Regions from separate parts of the Streptomyces sp. NPDC005794 genome, predicted to be linked through region 2. Evidence: riboswitches for the same ligand, from Rfam matches in the RefSeq annotation. Region 2 holds a riboswitch; each other region holds the start of a gene.
The links. Region 2 has a riboswitch for cobalamin ahead of ACFYQ5_RS15330 (ABC transporter substrate-binding protein). Riboswitches for the same ligand answer to the same signal wherever they lie in the genome.
Positions count from the first base shown of each region.

Region 1: linked by a shared signal. The riboswitch ahead of ACFYQ5_RS30200 (cobalamin biosynthesis protein) and the one ahead of ACFYQ5_RS15330 (ABC transporter substrate-binding protein) in region 2 are both predicted to bind cobalamin.
Region 3: linked by a shared signal. The riboswitch ahead of cobN (cobaltochelatase subunit CobN) and the one ahead of ACFYQ5_RS15330 (ABC transporter substrate-binding protein) in region 2 are both predicted to bind cobalamin.

Region 1 covers NZ_JBIAIN010000023.1:53,991-60,340, forward strand. Annotated here, with positions in the region: gene ACFYQ5_RS30185 (class II aldolase/adducin family protein) at 1-251, opposite strand, end outside; gene ACFYQ5_RS30190 (anion permease) at 498-1,760, shown strand; gene ACFYQ5_RS30195 (hypothetical protein) at 1,773-1,997, shown strand; cobalamin riboswitch at 2,144-2,274, shown strand; gene ACFYQ5_RS30200 (cobalamin biosynthesis protein) at 2,403-3,347, shown strand; gene ACFYQ5_RS30205 (cobyric acid synthase) at 3,344-4,918, shown strand; gene ACFYQ5_RS30210 (putative cobaltochelatase) at 4,915-6,350, shown strand, end outside.
Region 2 covers NZ_JBIAIN010000008.1:165,470-171,819, reverse strand. Annotated here, with positions in the region: gene ACFYQ5_RS15345 (PRC and DUF2382 domain-containing protein) at 1-191, shown strand, start outside; gene ACFYQ5_RS15340 (ABC transporter ATP-binding protein) at 251-1,084, opposite strand; gene ACFYQ5_RS15335 (FecCD family ABC transporter permease) at 1,081-2,133, opposite strand; gene ACFYQ5_RS15330 (ABC transporter substrate-binding protein) at 2,163-3,236, opposite strand; cobalamin riboswitch at 3,267-3,454, opposite strand; gene ACFYQ5_RS15325 (hypothetical protein) at 3,531-3,701, opposite strand; gene ACFYQ5_RS15320 (acyl-CoA dehydrogenase) at 3,698-5,542, opposite strand; gene ACFYQ5_RS15315 (carbohydrate kinase) at 5,594-6,350, opposite strand, start outside.
Region 3 covers NZ_JBIAIN010000021.1:46,576-52,925, forward strand. Annotated here, with positions in the region: gene ACFYQ5_RS28830 (cobalt-precorrin-6A reductase) at 1-106, shown strand, start outside; gene ACFYQ5_RS28835 (precorrin-2 C(20)-methyltransferase) at 210-1,769, opposite strand; gene ACFYQ5_RS28840 (precorrin-8X methylmutase) at 1,772-2,398, opposite strand; gene cobG (precorrin-3B synthase) at 2,455-3,759, opposite strand; cobalamin riboswitch at 3,875-4,017, shown strand; gene cobN (cobaltochelatase subunit CobN) at 4,089-6,350, shown strand, end outside.

The DNA.
Region 1 (6,350 bases), on a different contig from region 2:
TGGAGCGGGAGCTCGCTGGTCGGGACCAGGTCGCCCAGGACCTGACGCCCTTCGAGGTCGACGCCGACCGCGTCCCCGGGGCCCAGCCGGTCGTAGGGCACCCCGCTGGGGGTGACCAGCACGATTCCGCCGGCCCGGGCCGACACGTTGCCCGAGGTGCCGACGACCAGGCCGTCCGCCGCCGTCCTCCGGGCCGTCTCGACGACCCCGTCCCAAGCCCGTTCGACCGCGTCCGTACGCACATCACTCATGCGGGGATCCTAGGGTCACGTGACCGACGTCTCCTCAAGGGGACATATCGGGCTCGATCCGGACGCCGGACGCCGGGTGCGGCCGGTTCCCGCACCGGCGCGGAGGCACCCGACAGCACCGCACGCACACAAGCGGAATCGACATACGCGCATGGGGTCACCATGCCGCCCTGTCCAGTTCACCTTCCGTTCACCCTGGTTGCTTACGTTCCACGTGCCAATGACGTCGAACGATTGCCTGGGTAAATGGAACACATCACGCTGCTGCTCGCGATCGTGATCGTGACAGCTCTCGTGTTCGATTTCACGAACGGTTTCCACGACACCGCCAACGCGATGGCCACCACCATCTCGACCGGCGCTCTCAAGCCCAAGACAGCGGTGGCCATGTCCGCCGTTCTCAACCTCGTCGGCGCGTTCCTGTCGGTGGAGGTCGCCAAGACGATCTCCGGCGGGATCATCAATGAGAACGGCCTCAGAACCGAGGTCATCTTCGCCGCGCTCGTCGGCGCCATCCTGTGGAATCTGCTGACCTGGCTGGTCGGCCTGCCCTCCAGCTCTTCCCACGCACTCTTCGGCGGCCTCATCGGCGCCGCGGTCATGTCGGCCGGCTGGTCCTCGATCAACGGCGGCACCGTCGTCACGAAGGTCCTGCTGCCCGCGATCGCCGCGCCCGTCGTCGCCGGTCTCGCCGCCCTGCTGGCCACGAAGCTGACGTACCGCCTGAACCGGAAGATCACGGATCCGGCGCAGCTGAAGTCGACCGCCAAGGGGTACCGCGCCGGCCAGATCGCCTCGGCCGGTCTCGTCTCGCTCGCCCACGGCACCAACGACGCGCAGAAGACCATGGGCATCATCACCCTGGCCCTGGTCACCGGTGGCGTCCTCTCCCCCGGCTCCAACCCGCCGGTCTGGGTCATCGCCTCCGCCGGTATCGCCATCGCGCTGGGCACCTACCTCGGCGGCTGGCGCATCATCCGCACCATGGGCAGCGGCCTCACCGACCTGCGTCCGCCGCAGGGCTTCGCGGCCCAGACGAGCGCGGCCACGGTCATCCTGGCCTCCTCGCACCTCGGCTTCTCCCTCTCCACCACGCAGTCCTGCTCCGGCGCCGTCATGGGCGCGGGCCTCGGACGCAAGGGGGGCGTGGTCCGCTGGTCCACCGCCACCCGGATGTTCATCGCCTGGGGTCTGACGCTGCCGGCCGCCGGACTGGTCGGCGCGGGTGCCGAGTTCCTGACCAAGCAGGGCCCCTGGGGCGTCGCCGTGGTCGCCGTCCTGCTCGTCGCCGGCTCCGGCGCCATCTGGCTGGTGTCGCGCCGCAAGCCGGTCGACCACACCAATGTCAACGAGCCCGAGGACGAGCCCGCGGGCGTCGTCACGACCGCCATCGCGGCCGTCAGCCCGCCGCCCGCCGGTGTGGCCGCCACCGAGCTCAAGACCACCATCCACGCTCCGGCCACGACGGCCGAGACCCCGGCCGACCCGGCCCGGCCGGCCACGGTGTAAGGACAGATCCGCATGAACATCGACTGGGCAGCTCTCGCTTCCGTCTTCGGCGTCAGCCTCGTGATCACCGTGGCGCTGGTCGGCCTCTTCACCCTCGGCATCACGGGCCTCGCCAAGCAGACGCCGACGGCGCAGGGCGGCGGCGGGGCCGGCGTCCTGGCGCGCACCGGCGCGTACGCCTGCTTCGGGCTGTGCCTGGCGGCGGTCGCGTACGGGATCTATCTGATCGTCGCCTGACCTCCGCTCAGACGCGCACCGGCCGGACACACCCCGTGTGTGTCCGGCCGGTGTGCGTCTGAGCACACTGAAGCCTCGCAGGTCAGCGGCAGGTTGACGGGCGTTCGCGGCGCGTGGTGGACTGCCGGAGCCATGTACGGCGACAGAAGAGGAAGCCGGTGCGAATCCGGCGCGGTCCCGCCACTGTCACCGGGGAGCAGCCTCCACACGGAAGTCACGGCCCGTCACCGCGGGCTGGAAGGCCGGAGGACCTGCGGATCCGGAAGCCAGGAGACTCTCGTCGCCGGTCACGTCGAACCAGGGCGCGGACCCTGAGTGAGGACATACGCCATGCCTGGCTGCCCTGCGTCGGTCGCCGTACCACCCGCTGTGAAGGTCCTTCGAGGCGCGACGGCCGGCTGAGCGGTGCGAGCCGACCGCATCTTCGCGTACGGCGCCGCCGCCGGTCTGATCGGCGACCTGCTGCTCGGTGACCCCCGGCGGGGTCACCCCGTCGCCGCCTTCGGGCGTGCCGCGGCGGGGGCCGAGGGCCGTCTGTGGCGCGATCACCGTGGCTGGGGTGCCCTGCACGCGCTCGTCTGTGCCGGGGGTGCCACGGGCGCCGCCGCGCTGGCCGCCCGTGCCGTACGGGACCGTCCCGCCGCCGCCGTGGCGCTGACCGCCGCCGCCACCTGGTCCGTCGTCGGTGGCACCTCGCTGGGCCGCGAGGCGCGCGCCATCGGCGGGGCGCTGGCCGCCGGGGACGTCGAGCTGGCCCGGGAGCGGCTGCCGCATCTGTGCGGCCGTGATCCGCAGGCACTGGACGCGCAGCAGATCGCCCGCGCGGTGGTGGAGTCCGTCGCCGAGAACACGTCGGACGCCGTCGTGGGAGCCCTGGTGTGGGGTGCACTCGGCGGAGTGCCCGGACTGGTCGCCTTCCGGGCCGTCAACACGCTCGACGCCATGGTCGGGCACACGTCGCCCCGCTACCGGCGCTACGGCTGGGCATCCGCCCGGCTCGACGACGTCGCCGGCTGGCCCGGGGCCCGGCTCACCGCCGTGCTCGCCGTGGCCGCCGGGGGACGCCCTCGCGAGGCCGTCCGGGCCTGGCGGGCCGACGCGGGCCGGCATCCCAGCCCCAACGCGGGCCCGGTGGAGGCCTCGTTCGCGGGCGCGCTCGGCGTACGGCTCGGCGGCACCCTCGCGTACGGCGGGCGGGTCGAGCACCGGCCCGTGCTCAACGGCGGGGCCGGCCGGGACGTGCGGGTCACGGACATCGAACGCGCGGTGCGGCTGTCGCGCCGGGTGAGTGTGCTGGCCCTCGCCGTGTGTGCGGTGGGGCGGTCGGCCATGGGACGGAGAGGCGAATGAGCGGCGGGCTGCTGGTCGCGGGAACCACGTCGGACGCGGGCAAGAGCGTCGTCACGGCCGGGATCTGCCGGTGGTTGGTGCGCCAGGGGGTGAAGGTCGCACCGTTCAAGGCGCAGAACATGTCGCTGAACTCGTTCGTCACCCGGGAGGGCGCGGAGATCGGCCGGGCCCAGGCGATGCAGGCGCAGGCCGCCCGGGTGGAGCCGTCGGCGCTGATGAACCCGGTGCTGCTCAAGCCCGGCGGTGACCGGTCGAGCCAGGTCGTACTGATGGGAAAGCCGGTCGGCGAGATGAGTGCGCGCGGCTATCACGGAGGGCGCCAGGAGGCGCTGCTGGGGACGGTCGTTGACTGTCTGGAGCAGCTGCGGGGCACGTATGACGCCGTGATCTGCGAGGGGGCGGGCAGTCCGGCCGAGATCAATCTGCGGCGTACGGACATCGTGAACATGGGCATCGCCCGGGCCGCGCGCTTTCCCGTGCTGGTGGTCGGCGACATCGACCGGGGCGGTGTGTTCGCCTCGTTCTTCGGTACGACGGCGCTGCTGAGCCCCGAGGACCAGTCGCTGGTCGCCGGATATCTCGTCAACAAGTTCCGTGGTGACGTGTCTCTGCTGGAGCCCGGTCTCGACATGCTGCTCGGGCTCACGGGCCGGCGGACGTACGGGGTGCTGCCGTACGCCCACGGGCTGGGCATCGACGAGGAGGACGGGCTGCGGGTGTCGATGCGGGGCGCCGTACGGGAGTCGGTCGTGGCGCCGCCGCACGGTGAGGACGTGTTGCGGGTCGCGGTGTGCGCCGTACCGCTGATGTCGAACTTCACCGATGTGGACGCCCTGGCGGCCGAGCCGGGTGTGGTGGTGCGGTTCGTGGACCGGGCGGAGGAGCTCGCCGACGCCGACCTCGTGATCGTGCCCGGGACGCGGGGCACCGTGAAGGCGCTGGCGTGGCTGCGCGAGCGGGGACTCGCCGACGCGCTGCGGCGGCGGGCCGCCGAGGGGCGGCCGGTACTGGGGATCTGCGGCGGGTTCCAGGTGCTGGGTGAGCGCGTCGAGGACGACGTGGAGTCACGGGCCGGTCTGGTCGAGGGGCTCGGGCTGCTGCCGGTGCGGGTCCGCTTCGGCCGGGAGAAGGTCCTGGGGCGGCCCGTCGGGTCGGCGCTCGGGGAACCGGTGGAGGGTTACGAGATCCATCACGGGGTGGCCGAGGTGACGGGCGGCGAACCGTTCCTGGACGGGTGCCGGGTGGGTTCGGTCTGGGGGACGCACTGGCACGGGTCGCTGGAGAGCGACGCGTTCCGGCGGGCGTTCCTGGTCGAGGTCGCGCGGGCCGCGGGACGGCGGTTCGTCCCGGCGCCGGACACGAGCTTCGGGGCGCTGCGGGAGGAACAGCTGGACCGGCTGGGGGACCTGATCGAGGAGCACACCGACACGGACGCCTTGTGGCGGCTCATCGAGACCGGCGCGCCCGAGGGGCTGCCGTTCATCGCCCCGGGCGCGCCGGGGGCACCCGTTCCTGAGACAACCGGCGCGCTCGGTCATGCAGGTGTGATCGCTACAGAGGAGGCCTTGTGAACACGCCCTATCCCTTCACCGCCATCGTCGGGCAGGACGATCTGCGGCTCGGTCTCCTGCTCAACGCCGTCAGTCCCGCCGTCGGCGGGGTCCTGGTCCGGGGTGAGAAGGGCACCGCGAAGTCCACCGCCGTACGGGCGCTCGCCGCGCTCATGCCCGAGGTCGCGGTCGTGGCGGGGTGCCGCTTCTCGTGCGACCCCGGCGCGCCCGATCCGGCGTGTCCCGACGGCCCCCACGAGACGGGGACGGGCGTGTCGCGCCCGGCGCGGACCGTGGAGCTTCCGGTCGGCGCGTCGGAGGACCGGCTGGTCGGGGCTCTCGACATCGAACGGGCCCTCTCGGAGGGCGTGAAGGCCTTCGAGCCGGGGCTCCTCGCCGACGCCCATCGCGGGATCCTGTACGTCGACGAGGTCAACCTCCTCCATGACCACCTGGTGGACCTGCTGCTCGACGCGGCGGCCATGGGCGCCTCGTACGTCGAGCGCGAAGGCGTCTCCGTCCGTCACGCGGCACGCTTCCTTCTGGTCGGGACGATGAATCCGGAAGAGGGCGAGCTCCGGCCGCAGTTGCTGGACCGCTTCGGGCTGACCGTCGAGGTGGCCGCCTCGCGTGAGACGGACCTGCGCGTCGAGGTCGTACGGCGCAGGCTCGCCTACGACGACGATCCGGCCGCCTTCGCCGCACGGTGGGCCGACGAGGAGGCCGCGCTGCGTGAGCGGATCGTCGCCGCGCGCGCCCTGCTTCCCCGGGTGGTGCTCGGCGACGGCGTGCTGCGGCAGATCGCGGCGACGTGTGCGGCGTTCGAGGTCGACGGGATGCGGGCCGACATCGTCATGGCCCGCACCGCGACGGCGCTGGCCGCGTGGGCGGGCCGCGAGGAGGTCGTCGCGGACGACGTGCGGCAGGCCGCGCTCCTGGCACTCCCCCACCGTCGACGGCGCAATCCGTTCGACGCGCCCGGGCTGGACGAGGACAAGCTGGACGACGCCCTCCAGGACGCCGCGGACGAGAACGACGGGGGCGACGACGACCCGGACCCCGACGGACCCGGCGGCGGCGTGCCACCGCAGGGCGGCGGCCCCGACGACGGCGGTACGGACACGCCCGGCCCCGACGACGGGGGCACGGACACGCCCGGCCGTGACGAGGCGGGGAGCGGCGGAGCGCCCGCGCCGGGCGGCGGCGCCGGGGAACAGCAGCCGGTGCGGGCCGGCGAGCCGTTCCGCACGAAGATGCTGAGCGTGCCCGGCCTGGGCGAGGGCGCGGCCGGGCGGCGGTCCCGGGCGCGTACCGAGCACGGCCGGACCACCGGGTCGCGGCGGCCCGAGGGTGCGCTGACGAAGCTGCACCTGGCGGCGACCGTACAGGCGGCGGCGCCGCACCAGCGGGCGCGCGGGCGGTCGGGGCGAGGACTCGTCGTACGGCGTGACGA
Region 2 (6,350 bases):
ACGCCGAACGAGCCACCGTCCGCAAGGAGGCGGTCCCCGTGGAGCGGGTCCACCTCGAAACCAGCAGGGTCACCGAGCAGAAGGAAGTCTCCGCCGAACTCCGCAAGGAGAAGATCGACTACGCGGACGGCAAGGACGCGGGCAGCGGCAAGGACATGGGCGGCGAGTTCGGCCAGGGACGTCGTCGCTGACCCCTCACACACAGCGGCGAAAGGCCGCACGACACCAGCGAGGGGCGGACCCGGGCGGTTCACGGGCCCGCCCTCTCGTCGCACTTCCGCCGTCCGTGGACGGCTTCTCCCGGCAAGAACCGCACCGACGGGCGCCCGTCGGGCCCTTCCGGCGTCACCACCGCCCGTACGCGGTAGACATCGGCGATGAGTTCCTCGGTGATCACCTCCGAGGGCGTTCCGCCGGCCACCACTCGGCCTTCCTTCATGACCGTGACCCGGTCGCAGAACATCGCGGCCAGATTGAGGTCGTGCAGCGCCACCACCGCGGTGACCGGCAGTGCGGCGACCAGGGACAGGAGTTCCAGCTGGTGCTGGATGTCCAGGTGGTTCGTGGGTTCGTCCAGCAGCAGTTCACGCGGCTGCTGGGCCAGGGCACGGGCGATCTGGACGCGTTGGCGCTCACCGCCGGACAGGGTGTGCCAGGACTGCCCGGCGCGGTCGGCGAGCCCGGTGCGGGCCAGAGCCTCCCGTACGGCGGCCTCGTCCTCGGGGCCGGGCCCTGACCAGGCGCGCCGGTGCGGGATGCGGCCGAGGCGTACGACGTCCAGCACGCTCAGGTCGACCTGGGTGACCGCGTGCTGGTCGACGACGGCCACGCGGCGGGCCACGCCTCGCCGGCCGGTCTCCGCGAGGGTGCGGGCGTCGAGGGTGACGACGCCCGCGCCGGGGGTGAGTACGCCCGCCATCACCCGCAGCAGCGTGGTCTTGCCGGAGCCGTTCGGTCCCAGGAGCCCGACCGTGCTGCCCGGTGGCGGCGCGATGCTCACGTCGTCGAGGACGATCCTGCCGCCGGCCTCCCTGCCGACCCGTGCTGCCCGCAGACCGTCGCCGGACGGGCCCGCCCGGGTCATGCGTTTCTCCTCGTGCGGTAGAGGACCAGAACGAAGGCGGGCACCCCGATGAGGGAGGTGACGACTCCGACCGGGACCTCCTGCGGGTCGAGGACGGTCCTGGCCAGGGTGTCGACCCAGACCAGGAACACGGCTCCTGCGAGCGCGGTCACCGGCAGCAGCCTCCGGTGCCCGGATCCGGTGAGTGCCCGGGCGGCGTGCGGCAGGACGAGGCCCACGAACCCGATGGCTCCGGCCGAGCTGACGAGTGCTGCGGTGAGCAGCGAGGTGGTGCAGAGCAGCACGATCCGGGTGCGGGCCACGTGCACCCCGAGGGCGGCCGCGGCGTCCTGCCCGAAGGCGAAGGCGTCGAGGGTACGGGCATGGCCGAGGCAGATCAGCAGGGTCACGCCCAGCACGGCGGAGCACATCCACACATCGCCCCAGCCGACCCCGCTCAGCGAGCCGAGCAGCCAGAACAGCACGCCGCGGGTCTGTTCGGCGTCGGCCGCGGTCATCACGACGAAGGAGGTGAGCGCGGAGAAGAGCTGCATGGCCGCGACCCCGGAGAGGACCACCCGGTCGGTGGAACCGCCGAGGGAATGACTGAGCAGCAGGACGAGGGCGAACGAGCACAGGGCTCCGACGAAGGCGCCGCCCGAGATCGACACCGCTCCCCCGCCGACGCCCAGGATGACGACCACGACCGCCCCGGTGGACGCCCCGGAGGAGACGCCGAGGACGAACGGGTCGGCGAGCGGGTTGCGCAGCAGCGACTGCATCACGGTGCCGCACACCGCGAGCCCGGCTCCGCACACCGCGGCGAGCAGGGTGCGGGGCATGCGCAGATTCCAGATGATGCCGTCGCGTATGGGGGTCAGCCGCGCGTCGGCGAGGCCGAGGTGGGAGGCCACCACGGACCAGACGTCGGGGACGGAGACGCGGGCGGGTCCGATGGTGACGGCGACCGCGACGGACAGGAGCAGCAGGGCGATCCCGGCGCCCCACAGCACGCCGTCGCGCAGGCGCCGGGCTCCTGCGGCCGTACGGACCGCGGGTGGCTGCTCCACGTGTGTGTCCGGAGCGTGTTCGGTCCTCGTCACCCCGCGAGTCCGAACGAACGCAGCCCCGCCGCGACGCGCTCCACGCCCTCCACGGTCCGGATGGTCGGGTTCATGGCCTGGCCGCTGAGCAGGACGTACCGCTTGTGCCGCACGGCGTCCAGGTTTTTCGTGGCGGGGTTGGACTCCAGGAACTCGATCTTCTTCGCGGCGCTCTCGGCCGTCTGCGACTTACGGGTCAGGTCGCCGATGACCAGCACGTCGGGGTTGCGGTCGGCGACGGTCTCCCAGTTGATCTGGGGCCATTCCTCGTGGGTGTCGTCGAAGACGTTCTCCGCGCCGAGTTCCTCGGTGATGATGCCGGGGGCTCCGCAGCAGCCCGCCAGGTACGGGGCCTCGGCGTCGGCGAACCAGTAGAGCATCGTGGTACCGGAGGCGTCGATGCCCTCGGTCGCCTTGTCGACGCGGTCCCGGAGGCTGGTGACCAGCTCCTCACCCCGCTCCGGGACGCCGAACACCTCGGCCAGGTCGCGTACTTCGCCGTACACGCGGTCCATGGTCAGAGGCTCGGTACGGGAGCCGTCGCTGCTGCCTGTGTGGTCCTTGCCCGCGCAGTCGGTGGGCGAGAGGTACGTCGGTACGCCCAGTTCCTCGAACTGGTCGCGGGATGCCACACCGCCCTTGCCGAGAGTGGATTCGAACGAGGCGCTGACGAAGTCGGGTTCCTCGGCGAGGACCTTCTCGGAGGAGGGCTGGTTCTCGGCGATACGCGGCACGGTGGCTTCGTCCTTCTCCAGCCCCTTCATCACCGGGTCCGTCCACGTCGCGGTGGCGGCGAGCCGGCCGGCGAGGCCCAGGGCGAGCAGGATCTCCGTCGATCCCTGGTTGAGGGAGACGGCGTGACGCGGTGCCGCGTCGACGGTCACCGTGCGACCGCAGTTCTTCAGCGTCACGGGGAAGCCGGCGGCGGCGCCTTCCCGTGCCTCGCCGTCGGACGTGCTCCCGCCCCCGTCGCAGGCGGTCAGCAGGACGAGTCCCGCGACGAGCAGGGCGGTTCGGCGTACGGTGCTGGCTATGGGCGGCACGGAGTCCCTCGGCGTCTCTGGGCTCATGCGCGAAGCCCGCTACGGTGTTCCGCCCCCGGTACGGAAGCGGGTGCCAGCAGGTCTTCGGACTCGGGTTCGTCCGGACGGGACGCCTTCCCGGTGCACCCGAGGGTGTCCCAGTGGCAGTGGCCCCGCCCGTCCCCCTCACCGCTGCGCGTCAGCTCCGGATTCGCACCGGATTCCCTGACTCCACGTGGAGTGTGACTGGCGTCTGCAAGCTATCACGCGGCGCGTCGCGGGTTTCGGGGGCTTGACGGCCGGTACGGCGCGGGCACCCCTCCGTACCGGCCTTCGGGCGGGTCAGCCCTTGGGGTGAACCGATTCGCCGCCTTGCGCCTGCGGCTGTCCGCCCCGGCGGGCGATCATGGACACCGTGCCCCAGTAGGCCAGCAGAACGACGCGCAGGCCCAGGATCTCCAGGCTCTCCCCGAGGCGTCCGCACGCGGCCCGCCCCTTGGCCATGGCGTTCATCGGGCGTTCTCCGGGCCGGCGTTCCAGGGTCCGAGGGGATCGTCGTACGCCTTCGCGTAGCCGGGTCCGGCGATCGGCCAGTCGGCGAGCAGCTTCTCGGGCAGGGCGAAGGATTCGGCCAGTTGCGGGGCGTGCGCGGCGACGGCCGTGATCAGCTGCTCGGCGTTCTCCGCGAGGGCTTCGACCTGACCGGCGCTCAGGAGGCCTGCGGCGAGCAGATCGCCGCTGTTGCGGGCCACCCATTCGACGGCGAACAGCCGTTCCAACTCTCCCAGCCGGTCCCTGGCGCCCCCCTCGGGCAGCGCCGCGCGGGCCTCGGCGTAGGCCGCGGCGGCCTCGCGGTACGCATAGGCCTCGACCCCGCGCAGGGCGGGGCCCGAGGCCGCATTCCACCGCTCGAGGAGGTCGGTGCCGGGCGCCCGCTGCGCGCGGTCTCTCGCCCGGGCGAACCAGATGTCCTGGACCGCGCCGAGGAGTTCGCCGAGAAAACGCGGTTCGGCCAGGTCACCGGGGTGCGGGCCCCGGTCCGGGACGTCCGCCCGGCCGGGCTCGGCGGCGAAGAGCATGTCGGTCGCCGCCTTGGCGTACAAGGCGATGTTGTCGCCCTCCGCGGTGATGGCTCCCTCCACTCCCGTGACGAGCTCGGTCATGCCGTTGTTCTCCAGCAGGGCCTGCGCGCCACAGCGTTCACGGCTCTCGACGATGACGTCACGGGCCCGCCAGGTGATCCATGCCTTGGCGACGTCGACGAGCCTGCCCGCGTCCCTCCGGCCGTCCTTCTCCGTACTGGCTTCCCACCGCTCCTGTGCCCTGCGGTGGAGCAGGCTCATGGCGAAGACCGTGGCCATGGCCGAGGCGAGCGGTCCGTGGTGGGTCCGGTGCGCGTTGACGGGCACCGGGGGCGCGCCCCGGGTCCCGGAGATCAGCCGGTGCCCGCCGTAGCGCACGGCGACGGCGAGGGTCGCGCGGGCCGAGCCCGCCGCGCAGGCGCTCATCGAGATCCGGCCGGGGACGACCCGCCCGATCGAGGTCAGGAAACGCCGCCGCCTGTCGCCCGGTCCGGTCCTGAACTCGCCGGGGGGGTGCCCTTCCTCGTCGGATCCCAGCAGGGCGTCCCGCGCCACGAAGAGCCGGTCGAACGAGGTCAGGCAGTGGTCCACCGGGCTGCCCATCCGGGCGGGGAGGCGCCGCACCCGGATGCCCGGCAGCGGCTGTTCGTCGTCGGTGAGCGGCACCAGGAAGAGGCGTACCCCGTGGTCGGACCCGTCGGCCACCAGGCGTGCGGCGACCAGACCGGACTTGGCTCCGCCCGCCGGGCTGGTGTTGGGCATGAACTTCTGCGCGCCCGCGTTCGGGGTGTGCAGGACGAAGCCGTCCCGCTCACGGTCGTACGTCGCGGTGGTCTCCATGGCCGACGCGTTGTTGCCGTGCGCCACCTCCGTGCAGAGGAAGGTGCCGATGCGCCGCATCGTGAGGTAGTCGGAGAGATCGCGGCGGCCCACGCAGGCGTGGTCGAGGAGGCTGCCGAGGAAGAGGTTGTAGTGAATGCCCGCCACGGTGGTCAGCGCGGGGTCCACCGGGCCGAGCCAGGCGTGCAGGGCGGCCAGTGCGCGCGGGTCGGCGGCGAGGCGTGCTCCGCTGTCGAGGGAGAGGTTGAGGATCCGCAAACGGTCGTAGGCGAGTTCCAGTCGCTCTTCGGACGTTCCGCCGGGGGGACGGCGGAACGGTTCTGTGCTGATCAGCCGCTGCCAGAACCCGTGTTCGCGGCGGAATTCCGGACCGAGGAGGACGCCGGTCAGCTGTTCGGTGGTGGACGGTGGGACGGTGGGGACAAGAGTCATGGTCATAACGAAATCAACGACCGCGGTACGGGCGAGGACACCCTGGACGCTCTAGTGTTCCGGGGCGGGCACGCTGGTCAGAGCCACTGCCAGCTCCTCCTCGTCGGGAGGCAGGGCGCCGGCCCGTGCGACGGTCACGGCGGCCGAGGCCACGGCGTGGCGCAGTACATCGCGCAGTACGGCGGTGTCCAGGGCACGCAGCCGGGCGCGACCCCGCGCTCCGAGCAGGCCGTGGGCGGCGAGGGCGTGCAGGGTGCCGGACATAAAGGCGTCGCCCGCCCCCACCGTGTCCGTGATCGGCACCGGCGGAGCTCCGGTGCTCACCGTCGCGCCCGGCAGGAACGCTGTTGCCCCTCCTGCGCCACGGGTGAGCAGGACGACCGCCGGCCCGGAGCGCAGCCACCGCCCGGCGGCCTCCTCCGGGAGCTCGTCCGGATACAGCCATAGCAGGTCCTCGTCGCTGGCCTTGACGACATCGCTCAGTGCCGCACAGCGCTCCGCCCGGTGTACGGCACGGGCGTGGTCACCCATCAGCGCGGGCCTCACATTGGGGTCGTAACTGATGGTCGCCTCCGTCCGGAGTGACCGGACGAGGTCCAGGACGGTGTCCGCGCCGGGCTCCAAGGCGGTGGCGACGGAGCCGGTGTGAACATGCTGGGGCATCTCCCCGGGCCGCTCCACCGGGCCCAGCGTCCAAGTGATCTCGAAGGTGTACGTGGCCCGGCCCGCGTCGTCGAGGTCGACCGTGGCGGCCGGGGTGGGCGCACCGCTCCCGTCCGTGAGGACCCGCACCCCGGCCGAAGCCAGG
Region 3 (6,350 bases), on a different contig from region 2:
CGCTTCGAGACCAGGAAATTCAGGATCGGCGCCACCCCGGTCGCCTTCTCCCGCTACCGCCTCGACATCACCGGCAACGGGGGCGCGGACGAGATACAGCAGCTGACCCGGACCCGCCGGTCCGGAAGCGGCGCGGACCGCTGCCCCGGGGCCACCGGTCCTGCTCCCGCCCGGGCCCCGTCCGGACCCGGGCGGGCCGGCGCGGCCGGTCAGTCCTCCGGGTAGCGGCGCGGCGTCCAGACGATCTGCTGCCCGTCGCCCCGGTGCACCCACCGGGTCTGCGAGGACCCGACGATGAGGATCGTCCGCATGTCCACCTCGGACGGGTCGAGATCGGCCAGCCGCACCGTCCGCACGCTCTCCGACGGCCCTCCGACATCGCGGCCCAGGACCACGGGCGTGTCCGGGGAGCGGTGCTCCAGCAGCAGGTCGCGGGCCTTGCCGACCTGCCAGGTCCGGCTGCGGGAGCCGGGGTTGTAGAGCGCCATCACCAGGTCGGCGGTGGCCGCCGCGCGCAGCCGCCCGGCGATGACCTCCCACGGCTTGAGGCGGTCGGAGAGGGAGAGGGTGGCGTAGTCGTGGCCCAGCGGCGCACCCGCCCGCGCGGCCGCCGCGTTCGCCGCGGTCACCCCGGGCAGCACCCGCACCGCGATGTCCGTGTACGCGTCCTGCGAGGCCACTTCCAGCACCGCCGTCGCCATGGCGAAGACCCCGGGGTCGCCCCCGGACACCACGGCCACACGACGTCCACGGCGGGCGAGGTCGAGCGCGAACTCGGCGCGCTCCGACTCGACCTTGTTGTCGGAGCCGTGGCGCAGCTGGCCCGGCCGCACCGGCACCCGGTCCAGATAGGTCGTGTAGCCGACCAGGTCGTCGGCGGCGGCCAGCGCCCCGCGTGTCTCGGGCGTCAGCCACAGCGGCCCGGCCGGCCCTGTGCCGACCACGACGACCTCACCGGTGTCCCGGCCCGCAGCCGGGGAGGGGCGGGGCGCGTCGATCCGGCTGGGCAGCACGGCCACCGCGAAGTACGGCACGGAGTCCGCGTCGGTGTCCGCCAGGTCGCCGGTCCGCTCCCCTGCCATGGTGGCGCGCTCGACGTACCGCGCCTCGGGCAGCCGTCCGGACGCCTCGAAAGCGCGGCGCACGGCGGGGAAGGTGCGGCCCAGCTTCATCACCACGGCGGAGTCCGCGGCCGCCAGACGTGCCGTCAGCTCCTCCTCCGGCAGGGTGCCCGGGAGGATGGTCAGCACCTCCTCGGCCTCGACGAGCGGGGTGCCGAGCCGGGCAGCGGCGGCGCTGACCGAGGTGACGCCGGGGATGACCTCGGTGTCGTAACGGTCCGCGAGACGCTTGTGCATGTGCTGGTACGAGCCGTAGAACAGCGGGTCGCCCTCGGCGAGTACGGCGACGGTGCGCCCGGCGTCGAGGTGCACCGCGAGACGGGCGGCGGCCTCGGCGTAGAACTCGTCCAGCGCTCCCCGGTAGCCGCCCGGGTGGTCCGTGGTCTCCGTCGTGACCGGGTAGACCAGGGCCTCCTCGACGTGGTCGGGGCGGATGTACCGCGCCGCGATCGAGCGGGCGATGGAGCGGCCGTGCCGGGCGGAGTGGTAGGCGACGACATCGGCCTCGCCGATGATCTGCACGGCCCGCACGGTCATCAGGGCCGGGTCACCCGGGCCGAGCCCGACCCCGTAAAGCCGCCCGGTGCTTCCGGTGCTTCCGGTGCTTCCGGTGGTGCCGGTCTGCTGCGGCTGCTGCTGCTCGGGCACGCTCACTCCTCTTCGCTGGCGATGGCGTTGAGGGCGGCGGCGGCGATGGCGCTGCCGCCGCGCCGGCCCCGCACGACGAGGTGTTCCAGCCCGGACGGGTGGGCGGCCAGGGCCTCCTTGGACTCGGCGGCCCCGATGAAACCGACGGGCACACCGATGACGGCGGCAGGGCGCGGGGCGCCTTCCTCGATCATCTCCAGCAGCCGGAAGAGCGCGGTGGGCGCGTTGCCGACGGCGACGACCGCGCCCTCCATCCGGTCCCGCCACAGCTCCAGGGCGGCGGCGCTGCGGGTGGTGCCGAGCTTCGCGGCCAGTTCGGGGACGGCGGGGTCGGACAGGGTGCAGATGACCTCGTTGTCCGCGGGCAGCCGCTTACGGGTGACACCGCTGGCGACCATGGCCACGTCGCACAGGATCGGGGCGCCGGAGCGCAGGGCCGCGCGGGCATCGGCCACCGCGTTCGGTGAGAAGGCGAGATCGCGTACGAGGTCGACCATGCCGCAGGCGTGGATCATGCGGACGGCGACCTGGCTCACGTCGGCGGGCAGCCCTGCCAGATCCGCCTCCGCGCGGATGGTGGCGAAGGACTGGCGGTAGATCGCCGGTCCGTCCTTCTCGTACTGGTGCACAGTGCTGTCGCTTTCTTCATCGAACCGGTCGGACAGGGGGGGGTGATGCGTGGTGGTCAGGTGCGCGCGCCCCGGGCGGCCGCCACGGTGGCGGCGAGCACGACCGGGTCGTTGTCCAGGACCGTTGCCGCCTCGGTGTTCCGGTCTCCCCGCACATGGGAGATCCGGTGTCCTCCGGGGGTGGCGACGACGTCGATCCACTCCCCGTGGGGGTGGCCGCAGCGGCGTTCGCACCCGGACCAGTACACAGGGAGCCGTCCGGCCGGTCCGACGGCGGCCCCCGCCTCGGCCCGTACGTCGGCCAGCGACTTCGCACAGCCGGGCTGCCCGATGCAGGCCCCGACACCGGCCCACGGGGAGCCGGGCCCGGTGATCAGACCGGCCCCTGCGAGCTCGCTCAGCAGGCCGTCCGCACGGTGGGGCGCGATGCCGGTGACCACGGCTCCGCGCCAGGGCGTGAGCCGTAGTCCGCCGGCGCCGGCCAGCAGCCGCCACTGCGCCCGGTCCAGCCGCCCCAGCGGTACGCCGACGGACAGCGCGGCCTCGCTGCGGCTGCCGGGGACGCGGCCGGGGACCGGGGGCCGGGCTTCGGAAGGGCGGGGACGGGACTCCGGTGCGCCGGTGATCCCGGCCTGCCCGAGCCGTCGTACGACGTCGGCGGGCAGCGCGGCGGTCGCGTCGTGCGGCAGGTCCTTCACCCGCCAGGCGCCGGTCTCCCGGGCCGCGTCCAGGAAGGCCTCGGCGGCGACGATCGCGGCGCGGGGGCCGTCGGGGGCGGGTACGCGGAGAACGGCGTCGCGCTCCCCGATGCGCAGCAGCGCGCTCCCGCCGGCCCGGCCGATGAGCGTGAGGTCGGCGCCGAGAGCGTCCACGTCGCCGCGGCCGTCGTCGAGCGCGAACAGAAAGCGTCCGGAGAGCGCTGTGGCCCGGTCGTTTCCGCAGAGAATCCGGTCCAGCTCGGTCAGCCACGGTCTGACGTCCACGGCCCCGAGGCCGTCCAGCCCGGAGAGCGGGGACGCGACCACGTTGCGTACGCGCTCATGAGGTTCGGAGGGCAGCAGCCCGGCCCCGCTCAGCATGCCGGCCAGTTCCACGCCGCAGTCCGGCGCGAGCCCGCGCAGCTGCACGTTGCCGCGGGAGGTGAGATGCAGCTCACCGTCACCGAAGCGCTCGGCGGCCCGGCCCAGCGCCTCTGCCTGGTGGGGCGTCAACACCCCGCCGGGTATGCGGATCCGCGCCAGCGCGCCGTCGTCCGCCCGGTGCAGCCGCAGCGCGCCGGGGCAGGCGTCGCCGCTGCTCCGGGCACACGCGTCGCCCGGAGACCGGGACGGAAGGGAGGAGGCGGACATGGCGGCGAGCATACCGACCGTGACCGTGGCACACCCCGACGGTCACTGTGACCTACGGGACACCGCTGCCGGCCCCGGTCAGGGCGGGGGGCCGTCTGGTCAGGACCCCCCACCTGCCGCCTACTATGCCTAGCGGCGGTCCGTTGGGTCCGCCATCGCCATACGGCGACAGGGGAGGAAGCCCGGTGAGATTCCGGCGCGGTCCCGCCACTGTGAGCCCGGCCGTCCGGCCGTGCGAGTCAGGAACTCCCCTCCCCGAGGTCTCGGATCCGTCCGAGCAGGGGAGACCCCAATCCGACACCGCCCGGGGCGTGGACACCCCGGGGAAGGACTGACGCCGCATGATCCTGCTCCTGTCGACGTCCGACACCGACCTGCTCAGCGCCCGTGCCTCCGGCGGCCCGGTCGGCTTCCGTTACGCGAACCCGTCCCGGCTCTCCGTCGAGGACCTGCCGCAGCTCCTGGAGGGCACGGATCTCGTCGTCGTGCGTCTCCTCGGTGGTGTCCGCGCCTGGCAGGAGGGACTCGACCAGGTCCTCGCCACCGGCCGGCCCGTCGTCGTCCTCACCGGTGAACAGGCCCCCGACGCCCAGCTGATGGCCGCCTCCACGGTGCCCATCGGCATCGCGGCGGAGGCGCACGCCTACCTCGCGCACGGCGGGCCCGCCAACCTGGAGCAGCTGGCGCGCTTCCTCTCCGACACCGTGCTGCTCACCGGCCACGGCTTCGAGCCGCCCGCCCCCGCCCCCGCCTGGGGCCCGCTGGAGCGGACGGCCCGGGACGTCACCGGCCCGACGGTCGCGGTGCTCTACTACCGCGCCCACCACATGAGCGGGAACACCGCGTTCATCGAGGCGCTCTGCACCGCCGTCGAGGACGCGGGCGCACGCCCCCTGCCGCTGTACGTCGCCTCGCTCCGTACCCCCGAGCCCGAGCTCATCGACGAACTCCGCGCCGCCGACGCCATCGTGACGACGGTCCTCGCCGCGGGGGGCACCAAGCCCGCCACCGCGTCGGCCGGCGGCGACGACGAGTCCTGGGACGCGGGCGCCCTCACCGGCCTCGACGTACCGGTCCTCCAGGCGCTCTGCCTCACCAGCCCCCGTGCGGCCTGGGAGGAGAACGACGAGGGTGTCTCCCCGCTGGACGCGGCCACCCAGATCGCCGTCCCCGAGTTCGACGGCCGCCTGATCACGGTGCCGTTCTCCTTCAAGGAGATCGACGAGGACGGTCTGCCCGCGTACGTCGCCGACCCCGAGCGTGCCGCCCGGGTCGCCGGGATCGCCGTACGGCACGCCCGGCTCCGCCACGTCCCGGCCGCCGAGAAGCGGATCGCGCTCGTCCTGTCCGCCTACCCGACCAAGCACTCCCGCATCGGCAACGCCGTCGGCCTCGACACCCCCGCCAGCGCCGTCGCCCTGCTGCGCAGGCTCCGCGCCGAGGGGTACGACTTCGGGCCCGAGGAGGACATCCCGGGCCTGGTCTCCGGTGACGGCGACGAGCTGATCTACGCGCTGATCGAGGCCGGCGGCCATGACCAGGAGTGGCTCACCGAGGAGCAGCTGGCCCGCAACCCGGTCCGCATCCCCGCCGCCGACTACCGCCGCTGGTTCGCCACGCTCCCCGCCGAGCTCCGCGAGTCCGTCGAGCAGCACTGGGGCCCGGCGCCCGGCGAGATGTTCCTCGACCGGTCCCGCAACCCCGAGGGCGACATCGTGCTCGCGGCCCTGCGCCGCGGCAACCTGCTGATCCTCATCCAGCCGCCGCGCGGCTTCGGCGAGAACCCGATCGCGATCTACCACGACCCCGATCTGCCGCCCTCGCACCACTACCTGGCCGCGTACCGCTGGATCGCCGCGTCCGCCGACGACAACGGCTTCGGCGCCGACGCGATGATCCACCTCGGCAAGCACGGCAACCTGGAGTGGCTGCCCGGCAAGAACGCCGGACTGTCCGCCGCCTGCGGCCCCGACGCCGCGCTGGGCGACCTTCCGCTGGTCTATCCGTTCCTGGTGAACGACCCCGGTGAGGGCACCCAGGCCAAGCGCCGTGTGCACGCCACCCTCGTCGACCACCTCGTGCCGCCGATGGCCCGCGCCGACAGCTACGGCGACATCGCCCGCCTCGAGCAACTCCTCGACGAGCACGCCCAGATCGCCGCGATGGACCCGGCCAAGCTGCCGGCCGTCCGCGCCCAGATCTGGACCCTCATCCAGGCCGCGAAGCTCGACCACGACCTGGGCCTCGAGGACCGCCCGGAGGACGAGGGCTTCGACGAGTTCATCATGCATCTCGACGGCTGGCTCTGTGAGATCAAGGACGTCCAGATCCGCGACGGGCTGCACGTCCTGGGCAGCGCCCCGGCCGGGAAGGACCGCGTCAACCTGGTCCTCGCCGTCCTGCGCGCCCGCCAGATCTGGGGCGGTACGACTTCGCTGATCGGGCTGCGCGAGGCGCTCGGCCTGGACGAGTCCGCGGCCACCCGCACGGCCGCCGACGAGACCGAGGAGAAGGCCCGGGCGCTCGTCCAGGCGATGGACGACGCGGACTGGGACCCGGCGGCCGTCGCCGGGGTGGCCGCAGGACACCCGCAGGCCGTCGCC